DNA from 2 places in the Comamonas guangdongensis genome. Region 1 is predicted to be linked to the other one. Evidence: riboswitches for the same ligand, from Rfam matches in the RefSeq annotation. Region 1 holds a riboswitch; the other holds the start of a gene.
The links. A riboswitch is a leader RNA that binds a small molecule or an ion and turns the genes downstream of it on or off. The one in region 1 is predicted to bind S-adenosylhomocysteine.
Positions count from the first base shown of each region.

Region 2: it holds a riboswitch for S-adenosylhomocysteine, as region 1 does, so the genes downstream of both, ahcY (adenosylhomocysteinase) here and metH (methionine synthase) in region 1, are expected to answer to the same signal.

Region 1 covers NZ_JBFYGN010000007.1:126,559-133,658, reverse strand. The annotation lists gene AB6724_RS08315 (PPK2 family polyphosphate kinase) at 1-329, opposite strand, end outside; gene AB6724_RS08310 (LysR family transcriptional regulator) at 439-1,338, opposite strand; gene AB6724_RS08305 (PACE efflux transporter) at 1,431-1,934, shown strand; gene gltS (sodium/glutamate symporter) at 2,025-3,263, opposite strand; S-adenosyl-L-homocysteine riboswitch at 3,408-3,516, shown strand; gene metH (methionine synthase) at 3,553-6,321, shown strand; gene AB6724_RS08290 (GntR family transcriptional regulator) at 6,380-7,084, opposite strand; gene AB6724_RS08285 (C4-dicarboxylate transporter DctA) at 7,093-7,100, opposite strand, start outside.
Region 2 covers NZ_JBFYGN010000022.1:27,886-34,985, reverse strand. The annotation lists gene metF (methylenetetrahydrofolate reductase [NAD(P)H]) at 1-698, opposite strand, end outside; gene AB6724_RS16900 (TlyA family RNA methyltransferase) at 739-1,935, opposite strand; gene ahcY (adenosylhomocysteinase) at 2,100-3,515, opposite strand; S-adenosyl-L-homocysteine riboswitch at 3,595-3,675, opposite strand; gene AB6724_RS16890 (helix-turn-helix domain-containing protein) at 3,721-4,125, opposite strand; gene AB6724_RS16885 (DUF2938 domain-containing protein) at 4,192-4,695, shown strand; gene AB6724_RS16880 (response regulator) at 4,692-5,402, opposite strand; gene AB6724_RS16875 (DUF4118 domain-containing protein) at 5,439-7,100, opposite strand, start outside.

The DNA.
Region 1 (7,100 bases):
AGCGTGCCGTCCTTGCCGGCCGCATCCATGCCCTGGAGTATGACCAGCAGCTTGAAGCGGCGATCCGCGTAAAAAATGTTCTGCAGCTCGTCCAGCTCCAGGGCCAGCTGGTTCACCCTGTCCTTGTCGAACTGCTTGCCCTGGTCTGCCGAAAAAGGCTTGGCTCCGGGGTCGAACTGCTGCAGATCGACGGGGGCCGCGGCCTCGGCGCGAGCCGCGCGATGGTCGCGCGGCTCGCCCGGCTGCCAGCGCTGCCAGAGCTGGAGCAGCGCCGGGTCATGGCTTGCGAAAGGATAGGGATTCTGGGCATTGGCCGGCTGATGGGACATGGCTGGGACTCCTGTGCTGCGGAATGAATAGCGCAAAACACCGACATCATCTTCGCTACCTGGGGCTCCTGTCATCCATGCGGCGCCAGCATCGTCAGCCATGCCGTGCTCAGCGCCCGCGCAGCAGCTGCACAAAGCGGCGCGCGGCCAGGCCTTGCGTGCGCTCCTTGGACCAGACCCAGTCCACAAACAGCGTGGTGCCGTTGCTCAGGTTCTGCACGGGGATTTCCAGCAGGGCGCCGGCGCCTATATGCGCTTCCACCAGGCCCTTGGGCAGCCAACCCCAGCCCAGGCCCGCGCCAATCAGGGCCAGCGCGGCCTGATGGCTGTCCGTGCGCCAGAGCCGGCGCGCAAACACAAAGCGCGGATCGGTCTGCTGCGGGTCGCGGCTGGCGACCAGGATCTGGCGCGTGGCGGCCAGCAGCTCCACCGACAGCTTCGCGCCCGGGCCATGCTCGGCCAGAGCCTGCTGCCAGGGCGCAAACTGCGGCGCCATCACGGCGACCAGGGTCTCGCGCCCCATTTCCTGAAAACCTTCGCGCCCGTCCACGGCCGGACGCTCGAACACCAGGGCCAGATGCGCCCGGCCCGCATGCAGCAGTTCCAGCGCATCGGCCTGGGGCGCGGCAAGCACCTCGATGGGCAGGGCCGGAAACTCCTGCACCAGGGTACTCAGCGGCCCGGTCCAGTGTGTGGCCAGCAGCTCGGGCGCAATGGCCAGCGTCAGCCGCTCTTCCAGCCCTTCATGCAAGGCCTGGGCCTGCCAGTTGAGCTGTTGCAGCTGCTCGGCCAGCAGCCGTGCCTGGGGCTCCAGCGCGCGCGCCGCGGCGGTGGGCGCGGGCTCGCGTCCGCGGCGGTCGAACAGTTGCAGGCCCAGCTCGGCCTCGAGCTGGGCGATCGCCATGCTGACGGCCGAGGGCACGCGCCCCAGCTGGCGCGCGGCCGCCGAGAAGGAGCCCGCATCGAGCACGGCGAGAAACAGCGGGACCTGATCGGCAGCGAAGGGCATGGTTTGACTTGTCAGAAAAATTGAAAGGAACTGACTTTTATCTTCAATTTTCAGAACATACACTGCAGCCTATGTCTCAACAAGCCTCAGCGATGGCATCCGCTTCTTCCTCTGCCACATCTTCCAGTCATCACGCCGCTGTCGCCGCTCCCGCCAAGGTCTCGGGCCTGCAAGGCCCCAAGCGCCGCATCCTCTACGTCTCGCTGTACGAGGCCATTGCCATCATCGTCTCCAGCCTGATCTTCATGGCGATTGGCCAAAAGGCCAGCGATTCCGGTGTCATGGCCGTGGCGGCCTCGGTGATCGCGATCTGCTGGAATCTGAGCTTCAACTACCTGTTTGAAAAATGGGAGTCGCGCCAGAGCGTCAAGGGCCGTTCGGTATTGCGCCGCGTGGTGCACGCGATCGGTTTCGAAGGCGGTATCGCCGCCATGCTGATTCCGCTGATGGCCTGGTGGTTCGAGATCTCGCTGTGGGAAGCTGCGGTGATGGAAGCCGGCCTGCTGCTGTTCTTCATGGTCTACACCTTTGCCTTCAACTGGGCGTTCGACCGCCTGTTCGGCCTGCCGGCCTCGGCCCAGGGCGTGAGCGCCTGAGCCTCGGAGTGGCGTCTGCCGCCGGCAGAAAAAAAGCCTGTTCCAGCGCGGCCGGAACAGGCTTTTCTGTATGCCGCCGCGGCGAAACGGTCAGCGCAGCAAGCTGATCCAGAGCTGCAGCACAAAGGCGTTGGTGATGTCGATGAAGAAGGCGCCCACCAGCGGCACCAGGATGAAGGCCTTGTGCGACGGGCCGTACTGGTTGGTGATGGCCTGCATATTGGCCACGGCCGTGGGCGTGGCACCCATGCCGAAGCCGCAGTGGCCGGCGGCCAGCACGGCCGCGTCGTAGTCCTTGCCCATGATGCGGAAGGTCACGAGGCTCGCGTACAGCGCCATGAGCAGGGTTTGCGCGAGCAGAATGATCACCAGTGGGCCGGCCAGATCGCTGAGTTCCCAGAGCTTGAGCGACAGCAGGGCGATGGCCAGATAGATGGACAGCGAGGCATTGCCGAACACGTCGATGGCGCGGTCGAAGACCTTGAAGCCGAACACATGGTCCAGCAGATTGCGGATCACCACGCCGCCGCCCAGCGCCCAGACAAAGGTTGGCAGCTGGATGGCCGAGCCCTTGGTCAGCCCGGTCATGAACTCGGCAAAAGCCAGACAGGCCGCAAACAGGGCCAGGGTTTCCACCGCGGCGTCGGCCGTGATCAGGCGCGGCGCATGGCTGGGGGATTCGAAGTTGGCCACCGCGCTGCCCTCGCTCACGGTGGTGGCGTCGGCCTGCTGCTGCTCGGATTCGGTGAGCGGCCGGGCCAGCCGGTGGCGGGTGATCAGGTGCTTGGCCAGCGGACCGCCGAGCAGCCCGCCGATGACCAGGCCGAACGTGGCGCAGGCAATGCCCAGCGTGGTGGCGCCGCTCAGGCCGTACTGGGTTTCGAGCACCGAGCCCCAGGCGCCTGCCGTGCCGTGGCCGCCGACCAGGGTGATGGAACCCGTCACCAGGCCCAGCAGCGGGTCCAGCCCCAGCAGTGTGGCCAGGCCAACGCCCACGCCGTTCTGCACCAGGATGAAGGCCGCTATCAGAAGCGGGAAGACCAGCAGGCCCTTGCCGCCTTCGCGCAGTTTGGCAAAGTTGGCGCTCAGGCCTATGGAGGAGAAGAACACCAGCATGAAGGCCGACTGCAGGCCGGACTCCAGGCTCAGGCTCAGATCCATGAACCGGTGCAGGGCAAAGATCACAGCCGCCACGACCAGGCCGCCGGAGACGGGCTCGGGGATGTTGAAGTCGCGCAGCAGGCGGATATGCCGCGTCAGCAGCTTGCCCAGCATCAGCACCAGTACGGCAAGAATAAGCGTGTAGTACGCACCAAGGCTCACGTGCATTTCTCTTCTCCAGGCGGTTCTTCTTGAGGACGCTGGATTCTAGGGTAAGCCCTTATATGCCCCTTGGTCGCGGGCCGGCGGGCCCCCGCGGCAGTAGGCGGCAGCGGGCGCGGACAAGCGGCCTCGTCTTAGAATGGCGGGCTTCGCCCCAAGGAGCGCTGCAGCGGCCCGGTTGAGCTTTCGACCCGCCGTCAGGCTTGGGGCCGGCCGCCTGCCCGCGCAGGCAGTCCACAGACAACGGCGCTCACCTGTTTTCCTTCTGTCCTTGGTTTTTATACAGGTGAGCCAGATGTCCGCTGCTACCCCTTCCACTGCTATCGCCCCCATGCGCCTGTCGGGCCTGGAGCCCGTGTTCATCGGCGAGGACACGCTGTTCGTCAACGTGGGCGAGCGCACCAACGTCACCGGCTCCAAGGCGTTTGCGCGCCTGATCCTCAACGAGCAGTACGAAGAGGCCCTGGCCGTGGCGCGTCAGCAGGTGGAAAACGGCGCCCAGGTGATCGACGTGAACATGGACGAGGCCATGCTGGACAGCAAGGCCGCCATGGTGCGCTTTCTGAACCTGATCGCCTCCGAGCCCGACATCGCCAAGGTGCCGGTGATGGTGGACAGCTCCAAGTGGGAGGTGATCGAGGCCGGCCTGCGCTGCCTGCAGGGCAAGGGCATCGTCAACTCGATCTCCATGAAGGAGGGCGTCGAAGAGTTCAAGAAGCACGCCAAGCTGGTCAAGCGCTATGGCGCGGCCGCCGTGGTGATGGCATTCGACGAAAAAGGCCAGGCCGACACCTTTGCGCGCAAGATCGAGATCTGCGAACGCGCCTACCGCATCCTGGTCGACGAAGTGGGCTTTGCGCCCGAAGACATCATCTTCGACCCCAACATCTTTGCCGTGGCCACCGGCATCGAAGAGCACAACAACTATGGCGTGGACTTCATCGAGGCCACGCGCTGGATCAAGCAGAACCTGCCGGGCGCCAAGGTCAGCGGCGGCGTCTCCAACGTGAGCTTTTCCTTCCGCGGCAACGACCCGGTGCGCGAGGCCATCCACACCGTGTTCCTCTACCATGCCATCAAGGCGGGCATGGACATGGGCATCGTCAACGCCGGCATGGTGGGTGTCTATGACGAGCTGGAGCCCACGCTGCGCGAGCGCGTCGAAGACGTGGTGCTCAACCGTCGCCCCGACGCGGCCGAACGCCTGCTGGAGATCGCCGACCAGGCCAAGGGCGCGGCCAAGGACGACAGCAAGAAGCTGGAATGGCGCGGTACGCCGGACAAGCCCAAGACCGTCAACGAGCGCCTCTCGCATGCGCTGGTGCACGGCATTACCGACTTCATCACCGAAGACACGGAAGAGGCCTACCAGCAGATCGTGGTGCAGGGCGGCGGCCGCCCGCTGCATGTGATCGAAGGTCCGCTGATGGACGGCATGAACGTGGTCGGCGACCTGTTCGGCGCCGGCAAGATGTTCCTGCCCCAGGTGGTCAAGAGCGCGCGCGTGATGAAGCAGGCCGTGGCCCATCTGGTGCCCTATATCGAAGAGGAAAAGCGTCAGCAGGAAGCCGCGGGCCTGGACGTGTCTAGCAAGGGCAAGATCGTCATCGCCACCGTCAAGGGCGATGTGCACGACATAGGCAAGAACATCGTCACCGTGGTCCTGCAGTGCAACAACTTCGAGGTCATCAACATGGGCGTGATGGTGCCCTGCCACGAGATCCTGGCCCGTGCCAAGGCCGAGGGCGCGGACATCATAGGCCTGTCGGGCCTGATCACGCCCAGCCTCGAGGAGATGCAGTATGTGGCCGGCGAGATGGACAAGGACGAGTACTTCCGCATCAAGAAGATACCGCTGCTGATTGGCGGCGCCACCTGCTCGCGCGTGCACACGGCCGTGAAGATCGCGCCCAAGTACGACGGCCCCGTGGTCTATGTGCCCGACGCCTCGCGCTCGGTGAGCGTGGCGCAAAGCCTGCTGGGCGAAGGCAAGCAGGCCTATCTGGACGAGCTGCAGGCCGACTACGACAAGGTGCGCACCCAGCATGCGAACAAAAAGGCCACGCCGCTGTGGCCGCTGGACAAGGCGCGCGCCAATGCCACGCCCGTGGACTTTGCGCACCATGCGCCCGTGCTGCCGCGCGTGCTGGGCCGCCGCGTGTTCAAGAACTTCGACCTGGCAGAAATTGCCCAGTACATAGATTGGGGCCCATTCTTCCAGACCTGGGATCTGGCCGGCCCCTTCCCCGCCATCCTCGACGATGAAATCGTGGGCGAGCAGGCACGCAAGGTGTTCGAGGACGCCAAGGCCATGCTGAAGAAGATCGTCGAAGGCCGCTGGCTGCAGGCCAATGGCGTGATGGGCCTGTTCCCGGCCAACCGCGTGGGCGACGACATCGTGTTCTACACCGACGAATCGCGTACCCAGGTCCTGGGCACCTGGTACGGCATGCGCCAGCAGACCGAGAAGCAGGCCGTCGACGGCCCGGATGGCCGGCCCGTGATGCGCCCCAGCCGCTGCCTGTCGGATTTCGTGGCCAGCAGGGACAGCGGCATTGCCGACTACGCCGGCATGTTCGCCGTCACGGCCGGCATAGGCGCCGAGAAGAAGGACAAGGAATTCGAGGCTGCGCTGGACGACTACAGCGGCATCATGTTCAAGGCCCTGGCCGACCGTCTGGCCGAGGCCTTTGCCGAATGCCTGCACCAGCGCGTGCGCAAGGACCTGTGGGGCTATGCCGAGGACGAGCAGCTCTCCAACGAGCAGCTCATCAAGGAGCAGTACCAGGGCATACGCCCCGCGCCCGGCTACCCGGCCTGCCCCGATCACACGGCCAAGACCGATCTGTTCAAGGTGCTGAACGCCGCGGAAATCGGCATGCATCTGACCGAAAGCCTGGCCATGTTCCCGGCCTCCAGCGTCAGCGGCTTCTATCTGGGCCACCCGGACGCGGTGTATTTCAACGTCGGCCAGATCGGCGAGGATCAGCTGGCGGATATGGCCGAGCGCCGCGGCATGGACATGGCGGAGCTGCGCCGGGCGCTGGCGCCGAACCTGGGCTGATCCCGGTCCGCGGGCACGCAGCGCGAGCGCAGCAAAGCCAGGGCAGGCCCTGGCTTTTTCATTTGTGCGGCAGCGGGCCCTGCTTGAGCACGGGCGCCAGCGTGGCACGCAGGCGGTCGCCGGGGTCTGCGGCCTCGGGCGCGCGGGTTTCCAGCGAGCGCTCCACCATGCCTATGTGTTCCAGCAGCAGGGCCTTGGCGCCCTCGGTGTCGCCGCGCTCCAGGGCCGCCACGATGCGCTCGTGCTCGGCGCAGGACTGGCCGGCGCTGTGCGTGGACTGGTAGAGCGTGGCCGCCAGGGTGGTGCGCGCCGTCAGGTCGCGCAGCGTGTCGGCCAGCAGCCGGTGGCCCATCTGCTCGGCCAGGCAGACATGGAAATCCGCGAGCAGAAAAGCGCGCATGGCGCTGTCCGCGCCGGCAATGGCCTTCTGCTCCTGGGCGATGTGGCGGCGCAGCTGGGTGATGACGCGCTGCAGCGGCTTGCCGGCCTCCTGCAGTATGCCGGTCTCGATGATGCGCCGCGCCGAGAAGGCGTCCTTGGCCTCGGCGGCCGAAGGCTGGACCACATACCAGCCCCTGCGGGCCTGGACCTGGACAAAGCCGCGGGCCTGCAGCTGCATCAGCGCTTCGCGCACCACGGTGCGGCTGACGTCGAAGTTGTTGGCCAGCTCCTGCTCCCCCAGCCTTTCACCGGGCGCCAGCTTCTGGGCCAGTATGGCTTCGACGACGCGTTCCGCGATGTGCTGTGGAGAGGCAGGAGTCATTGCTTGATCTAGTGGC
Region 2 (7,100 bases), on a different contig from region 1:
CGAATGGATGCAGAGTCATCTCCGAACGCCTGCAGACGCAGGCGAATCCAGCGCGGAATCTCGGCGCCACAGGCATCCGAGAAGCGCATCAGCTGTGTAGAGCTGGTGATGGGCATGATCCCCGGCACGACGGGTATATCAAGCCCCAGGGCCCTCACATCATCCACAAAGCGCAGGTAGGCATCGGCATTGTAGAAATATTGGGTGATGGCGGAATCTGCCCCAGCGCGCACTTTAACAACAAATGCCTCAAGATCGCTGCGTGGGGACTTTGCTTGAGGGTGGGTTTCGGGATAGGCGGCCACTTCGATGTGGAACCAGTCGCCGAATTCCTTCTTCACGAAAGCCACCAGATCGCTGGCGTAGTGGAACTCGCCACCCAGGCCGTAGCCGCTGGGCAGGTCGCCGCGCAGGGCCACGATGCGCCTGACGCCCATGACCTTGAGTTCGCCGAGCTCGGCGCGCACCTTGTCATGCGTGGCGCCTATGCAGGAGAAGTGCGAGGCCGCGCCCACACCCTCGTTCTGGATGTCGCTCACCATGGTGAAGGTGCCGGCCTGGGTGGAGCCGCCGGCGCCGTAGGTCACGGAGCAGAACTCGGGCTTGCGCGCATACAGCGCCTGGCGCACGCCCACATGCTTGGCCGCGCCTTCGGGCGTCTTGGTCGGGAAAAACTCGAAGCTGATCGGGAAGCTCATGACGTCTCTTGTCTCGGAATTTCTGGTCTATGGATGGCGCTCAGCGCTCGTTGCGCTTTTTCTGCTTGGCGCGGGCCGGTCCGGGCTGGCCAAAGCTGGCGACCTCGGGGTCTTCGTACAGCTCCTGCTTTTCGCGCTTGGCGCGCATGTCGGCGCGAGAGGGACGCTTGGCCGCGACCTTCTTGGCGGCGGGCTTGGACTGCTCTTCCGCCGTGTCGGCAGCGGCAGGCGCCTTGACCTCGGCGCCCTGCTGCGCAAAGACAAAGAACTCGTGATTGCCGTCGCCGCCTTCGATCGGCGAATCCAGCCACTGCAGCACCGTCATCCCCTGCTCCACGAGGCAGTCGCGGATGCGCTGCTCCACCTCGGCATACAGCGCCGGATCGCGCACGATGCCGCCCTTGCCGACCTGGCCGGGCTGCAGCTCGAACTGCGGCTTGACCAGCATCAGCAGGCGGCCATGGGGCTTGAGCAGCTGCACGGCCGAAGGCAGGACCAAGGTCAGCGAGATGAAGGACACGTCGCCGGTGACAAAGTCGAATGCGGGCGTGATGTCTATCTTCTCGGTGCCGGGCCTGCGGCGGCGCTGCACCGGGGCCAGGCCATCGGCCTTGGCGCGGGCCTTGGCAGCACGCTCGGCCTTGAAGGCCTCGATATCCTGCTCCTTGGCGTCGTCGCTGTCGTCGTAGTCCTCGTCGACCTGACCGCCGTTGCGCATCCAGGCATAGGGTGCCTGGGGCTGGGTGTCGTTGTCTTCCTCTTCCTCGAGGATTTCGCTGAGCGCCTCGTCGCAGGCGGCGGCCAGCGACTCGGCCGTCATGGCACGGGCATTCAGGCCCTCCACGCATACCACGCGCTCATCGGCGCGCAGGCGCTCGTGCAGCTGGCCATGGCCCACATCCACGCCTATGACCTGGGCCGCACCCTGCTGCAGCAGGCAGTCGGTGAAGCCGCCCGTGCTCTGGCCCACGTCCAGGCAGCGCAGGCCTGCAACCTTGAAGCCCGTGGCGGCCAGCGCGCCTTCGAGCTTGAGGCCGCCGCGCGAGATGTACTTGGCCTCGGCCGCATCCAGCAGCTGCAGCTCGGCACCCGCGGGAATCTCATCGCCGTTCTTGGCGACCTTCTTCCAGGGGGCCAGCGGCGTCAGCCGCCATTCCACACCCGAGGCAATCAGACGCTGGGCCTGGGAACGGGTGCTCGCATGGCCAGCCTCAACTAAAAAAACATCTGCGCGCATCGCGTCGCTCTCCAGGGAATCTCGGTTAGTGCTGGCATCAACCCTCAAAAACTGGCGCGAACCAATGCCAGGGACGCCGAGCAAGGGCCGCCCCCGCAGCGAGGGCGTCGTCCCCCTCCGGCGAAGCCAGAGAGGGGGAAGCGGCAAAGCCGCTCAGGGGGTGCTTAATAGCGGTAGGTCTCGGGCTTGTAAGGGCCTTGCTTGCTCACGCCGATGTAGTCGGCCTGGGCCTGGGTCAGCTCGGTCAGTTGGGCGCCGACCTTCTTCAGGTGCAGGCGCGCGACCTTCTCGTCGAGGATCTTGGGCAGCACATAGACCTTGCCCACTTCATAGGCCTCGGGACGCGTGAACAGCTCGATCTGCGCCAGGGTCTGGTTGGCAAACGAGTTGGACATCACGAAGCTGGGGTGGCCGGTGGCGCAGCCCAGGTTCACCAGACGGCCTTTGGCCAGCAGGATGATCTTCTTGCCGTCGGGGAAGGTGATGTGATCCACCTGGGGCTTGATCTCTTCCCACTCATACTTCTCGATCGACGCCACGTCGATCTCGTTGTCGAAGTGGCCGATGTTGCAGACGATGGCCTCGTTCTTCATGGCCAGCATGTGCTCGTGGCGGATGATGTCGCGGTTGCCGGTGGTGGTCACGAAGATGTCGCACTTGTCGGCCGCGTATTCCATGGTCACGACCTTGTAGCCTTCCATGGCCGCCTGCAGGGCGTTGATGGGGTCGATCTCGGTCACCCACACCTGGGCGCGCAGTGCCGTCAGCGCCTGGGCGCAGCCCTTGCCCACGTCGCCGTAGCCGGCCACCACGGCCACCTTGCCAGCGATCATCACGTCGGTGGCGCGCTTGATGCCGTCCACAAGCGATTCGCGGCAGCCGTACAGGTTGTCGAACTTGCTCTTGGTCACCGAGTCGTTGACGTTGATGGCGCGGAACTTCAGCGTGCCCTTGGCGGACATTTCGTTGAGGCGGTGCACGCCGGTCGTGGTTTCCTCGGTCACGCCCATGATCTGGGCGCTCTTGCGGCTGTACCAGGTACCGTCTTCGGCCAGCTTGGCCTTGATGGCGGCGAAGACGATCTTTTCTTCCTCGGAGCCGGGGTTGGCCAGCACGGACAGATCCTTTTCGGCGCGCATGCCCAGGTGCATGAGCATGGTGGCATCGCCGCCGTCGTCCAGGATCATGTTCGGGCCTTCGTTCTCGGCACCCTTGGCGCCGAACTCGAAGATGTTGTGGGTGTAATCCCAGTAGTCCTTCAGCGATTCGCCCTTGATGGCGAACACGGGCACGCCGGTCTCGGCAATCGCGGCCGCGGCATGGTCCTGGGTGGAGAAGATGTTGCACGAAGCCCAGCGCACTTGCGCACCCAGGGCCGTCAGCGTCTCGATCAGCACGGCCGTCTGGATGGTCATGTGCAGCGAGCCGGTGATGCGTGCGCCCTTGAGCGGCTGGGCGGCGGCGAATTCTTCGCGCACGGCCATCAGGCCAGGCATTTCGGTTTCGGCGATGCTGATCTCCTTGCGGCCCCAGCTGGCCAGGGAAATGTCGGCGATCGCGCGGTCTTGGGTATTGCTCATGAAAACTCCTGCTCGGAACAAACTTGGAAACAGTCCACGATCTGCAGCAGGAGGGGAAAGCGCCGCACCGCACAGAAAGCGTGGGTGAGCGTCGTTGCGAGTGTTGGGTCCGAGCCTCACGCCCCGCCTGATGGGGGACGCTGCAACGCTCCTCGGATATCCGGCGATTATAGACGCGGCCGCATCCACGGCGCCGCGAAAGGGCTCAGCCTCCGTCCCTGGCCGACCTGGCGGCCACGCGCAGCATCTGCTGGAATTTCGGGCATTCCAGATGGCTGGGCGCCGGGCATTGCGCCGCATGGCGCAGGCCTTCGCGCAACGCGGTCATGCGGCGTATGCCGCGGTCCAGCTCCTCGGCCCGGCGTGCCAGCGCCTGCCTGTCCACCTCCAGCGCGCCGCCGTCGCCGAACATCTGGCGGATCTCGGCCAGCGAGAAGCCCGCTGCTCGGCCCAGCGTGATCAGGGCCAGTTGCTGCAGCACCTGGGGCTGGTACTGGCGCCGCAGGCCATGCCGCGCGCAGGAGGAAATCAGGCCCTGGGCCTCGTAGTAACGCAGGGTGGAGGCGGTCAGGCCGGACTGGCGGGCCACCGCGCCGATATCGATGAGCATGCGTGCTTGACTTGAAGTTGACTTCAAGTTGCATAGTCGGTTTTTCTTCGCACCAAGGCAAGCCGCATGAGCATAGACCACCCCGTTCCCCTGGCCCAGACCCTGTTCGTGGGTCTTGGCGCCACCGCCGTCATCGACCTCTGGGCCATGCTGCGCCGGCGGCTGTTCGGCGCGCCCGCACTCGACTACGCCCTGGTCGGGCGCTGGCTGCTGTATCTGCCCGAGGGCCGCTGCGCTCATGCGCCGATCACGGCCTCGGCGCCCAAGGCCTACGAAGCCGCCATTGGCTGGAGCGCCCACTATCTGATCGGCATGCTGTTTGCCCTGGCCCTGGTCACCCTCGCGGGCCCGGCCTGGCTGGAAGCGCCGCGCCTGCTGCCGGCACTGGCCGTGGGCCTGGCCAGCGTGGTGTTCCCGTTTTTCGTGATGCAGCCCGGCATGGGCCTGGGCGTGGCGGCCAGCCGCGCGCCCAGGCCCTGGCTCGCGCGCGGCCACAGCCTGGTCCTGCACGCGGTGTTCGGCCTGGCCATGTATGCCACGGCCCTGGCGCTGCAGGGATTCGCCGCCTAGGATGCGGCCAGGCCCAGCAGCCGGTAGCCCACCTGCAGCTCGGTCAGCAGATGCCGGGGCTGGGCCGGGTCGAGCTCTATCTTCTGGCGCAGATTCGCCATGTGCACGCGCAGATAGTGGGGCCGGTCCAGATACTCGGGCCCCCAGACCTGCAGCAGCAGCTGGCGATGCGTCAGCACCCGGCCCTGGCCCGCGATCAGCGCCGCCAGCAGGCGGAACTCTATGGGCGTCAGATGCACCGGCTCGCCGTCGCGCGCGACCTCGTGGGTGGCCAGATCGACCGACACATTGCCGAAATGCGCGCAGCTGCCACCCTTGTCCGCCGCGCTCGCCTGCTGGCGGCGGCGCAGCATGACGCGCAAACGCGCCAGCAGCTCGGGCACGCCGAAAGGCTTGGTCAGATAGTCGTCGGCGCCCGCATCGAGGGCCGCGACTTTTTCCTCTTCGCGCTCGCGCGCCGACAACACCAGAATCGGCAGCTGGCTCCAGCGGCGCAGTTCGGCGATCACGGTCTTGCCGTCGGCGTCGGGCAGGCCCAGGTCCAGCACCACGGCATCGGGCTGGCGGCTGGCCGCGTCGATCAGGCCGCGCTTGGCAGTGTCGGACTCGAACACCAGCCAGCCTTCGTCCTCCAGCGCCAGGCGCACAAAGCGCCGGATGCTGGCATCGTCTTCGATCAACAAAATTCTTGGGCCGCTCGCGTTCATTCGGAATCCCTGGTCTATGACATCGGATTGTCGGCGCTATTCGTCCAGGCGCGGCTGCTCGGGCACCGGCAGGCGTATCGTGAACAGCGTTCCTTCGCCGGCGGCGCCGGACTCCGCCTCCAGCGTGCCGCCATGAGCCTCCACGATGCGCTGCGCCAGGGTCAGGCCCAGGCCCATGCCGGATACCGAGGACTCGGTCACGCCGCGCGTGAAGGGCTCGAACAGCTGGGCCGCCGCCATGTGGCGCGGCAGGCCCGGCCCCGTGTCCTGCAGCTGCAGCAGGCAGTCCTCCCCCTCTTTGTGCGCCGAGATCTGAATGGCCGTGCCCGCCGGCGTGTACTTGACGGCGTTGTCCAGCAGGTTGACAAGCACGCGCTCCATCAGCACCGCATCCACATGCAGCAGGGGCAGGTCCACCGGCAGCCGGGTCTGCACCACATGGGTGGCCAGGCGGTCGCGCATCTGCTGCAGCGCGCTGCCCACCAGTTCGTCGGCGGGCAGCCATTCGCGCTTGAGATGCACCCCACCCTGCTGCAGCCTTGCCATGGCCAGGAGGTTGTCCACCAGTTGCTGCATGGACTGGGCCTGGTTGCGGATCTGCACCAGCATCTCGTGCGTCACGCCCTGGCTCGCATGGGGCAGAGCCGTCTGGGCCGCGCCCAGAATGCCGGTCAGCGGCGTACGCAGATCGTGCGAGACCTCCGACAGCAGGGTGTTGCGCAGCCGCTCGCCCTCCATGGCGATCTGGGTCTGCTGCGCGACCTCGACAAAGTGCACGCGCTCCAGCGCCAGCGCGATCTGGCTCGCGCAGGCCTCGAGCAGGCGCCGCTCCTCGGGCACATCCAGCCGCTCGGGCGAGCGCAGATGCAGGGCCAGCACGCCGCGCGCGCGCACGGGGGCCATCAGCGGCACGTACAGGGCCGGCGATGCCGCCAAAGTGTCCGTGCCATGGCCGGCCATCTGGCCATGCTCCATGGCCCAGCGGCCCACGCTCGCGTCAATGCTGCCGGTGCTGCCCGCGGCGATATGCAGCTGCTCGTTGGCATCGGGCAGCAGCAGTCCGGTCTGCGCATCGAACACGCCCGAGACCGTGGTCAGCGCGGTCTGCGCGACCTGCTCCTGGGTCAGCGCGCCCGACAGGTCGCGCGCCAGCCGCGCCAGCGCTCCCGCGCGGCGCTCGCGTTCGGCCGCCACGCGGGCCTCGTGGCGCAGCCTGGCCATGAGCTGGCCGCAGACCAGAGCCACGCCCAGCATCAGGCTGAAGGTGAACAGGTACTGGGTGTCGTTGACGGAGAACGAATCGCGCGGCGGCACGAAGTAGTAGTCGAAGCAGAGCACGGCCAGCAAGGCGGCCCAGGCCCCGGGCCCGCGCCCCCAGCGCAGGGCGGAGAGCACCACCACCAGCAGGAACAGCATGACCACGTTCGCTGGCTCGAAGACCTGCAGCAGCAGCTCGGCCACCGCCGTGGCCGCAAAACAGGCCAGGCTCGCGCCCACATAACCCACCCAGGCGATCGGCTTGCGATCGTTGCTGCGCTTGCGCTCGGCGCTCTCGCTTTTGGGAACCGGCGGCGACAGCACCAGCACGTCCAGTCCCGGATCCAGGCGCGCGATCTGCTCGATCAGATTGGGCGGCACCCAGGGCAGCCAGCGCGACACGCGCCGCTGCACGCGCGCCAGCACCAGATGGCTGGCATT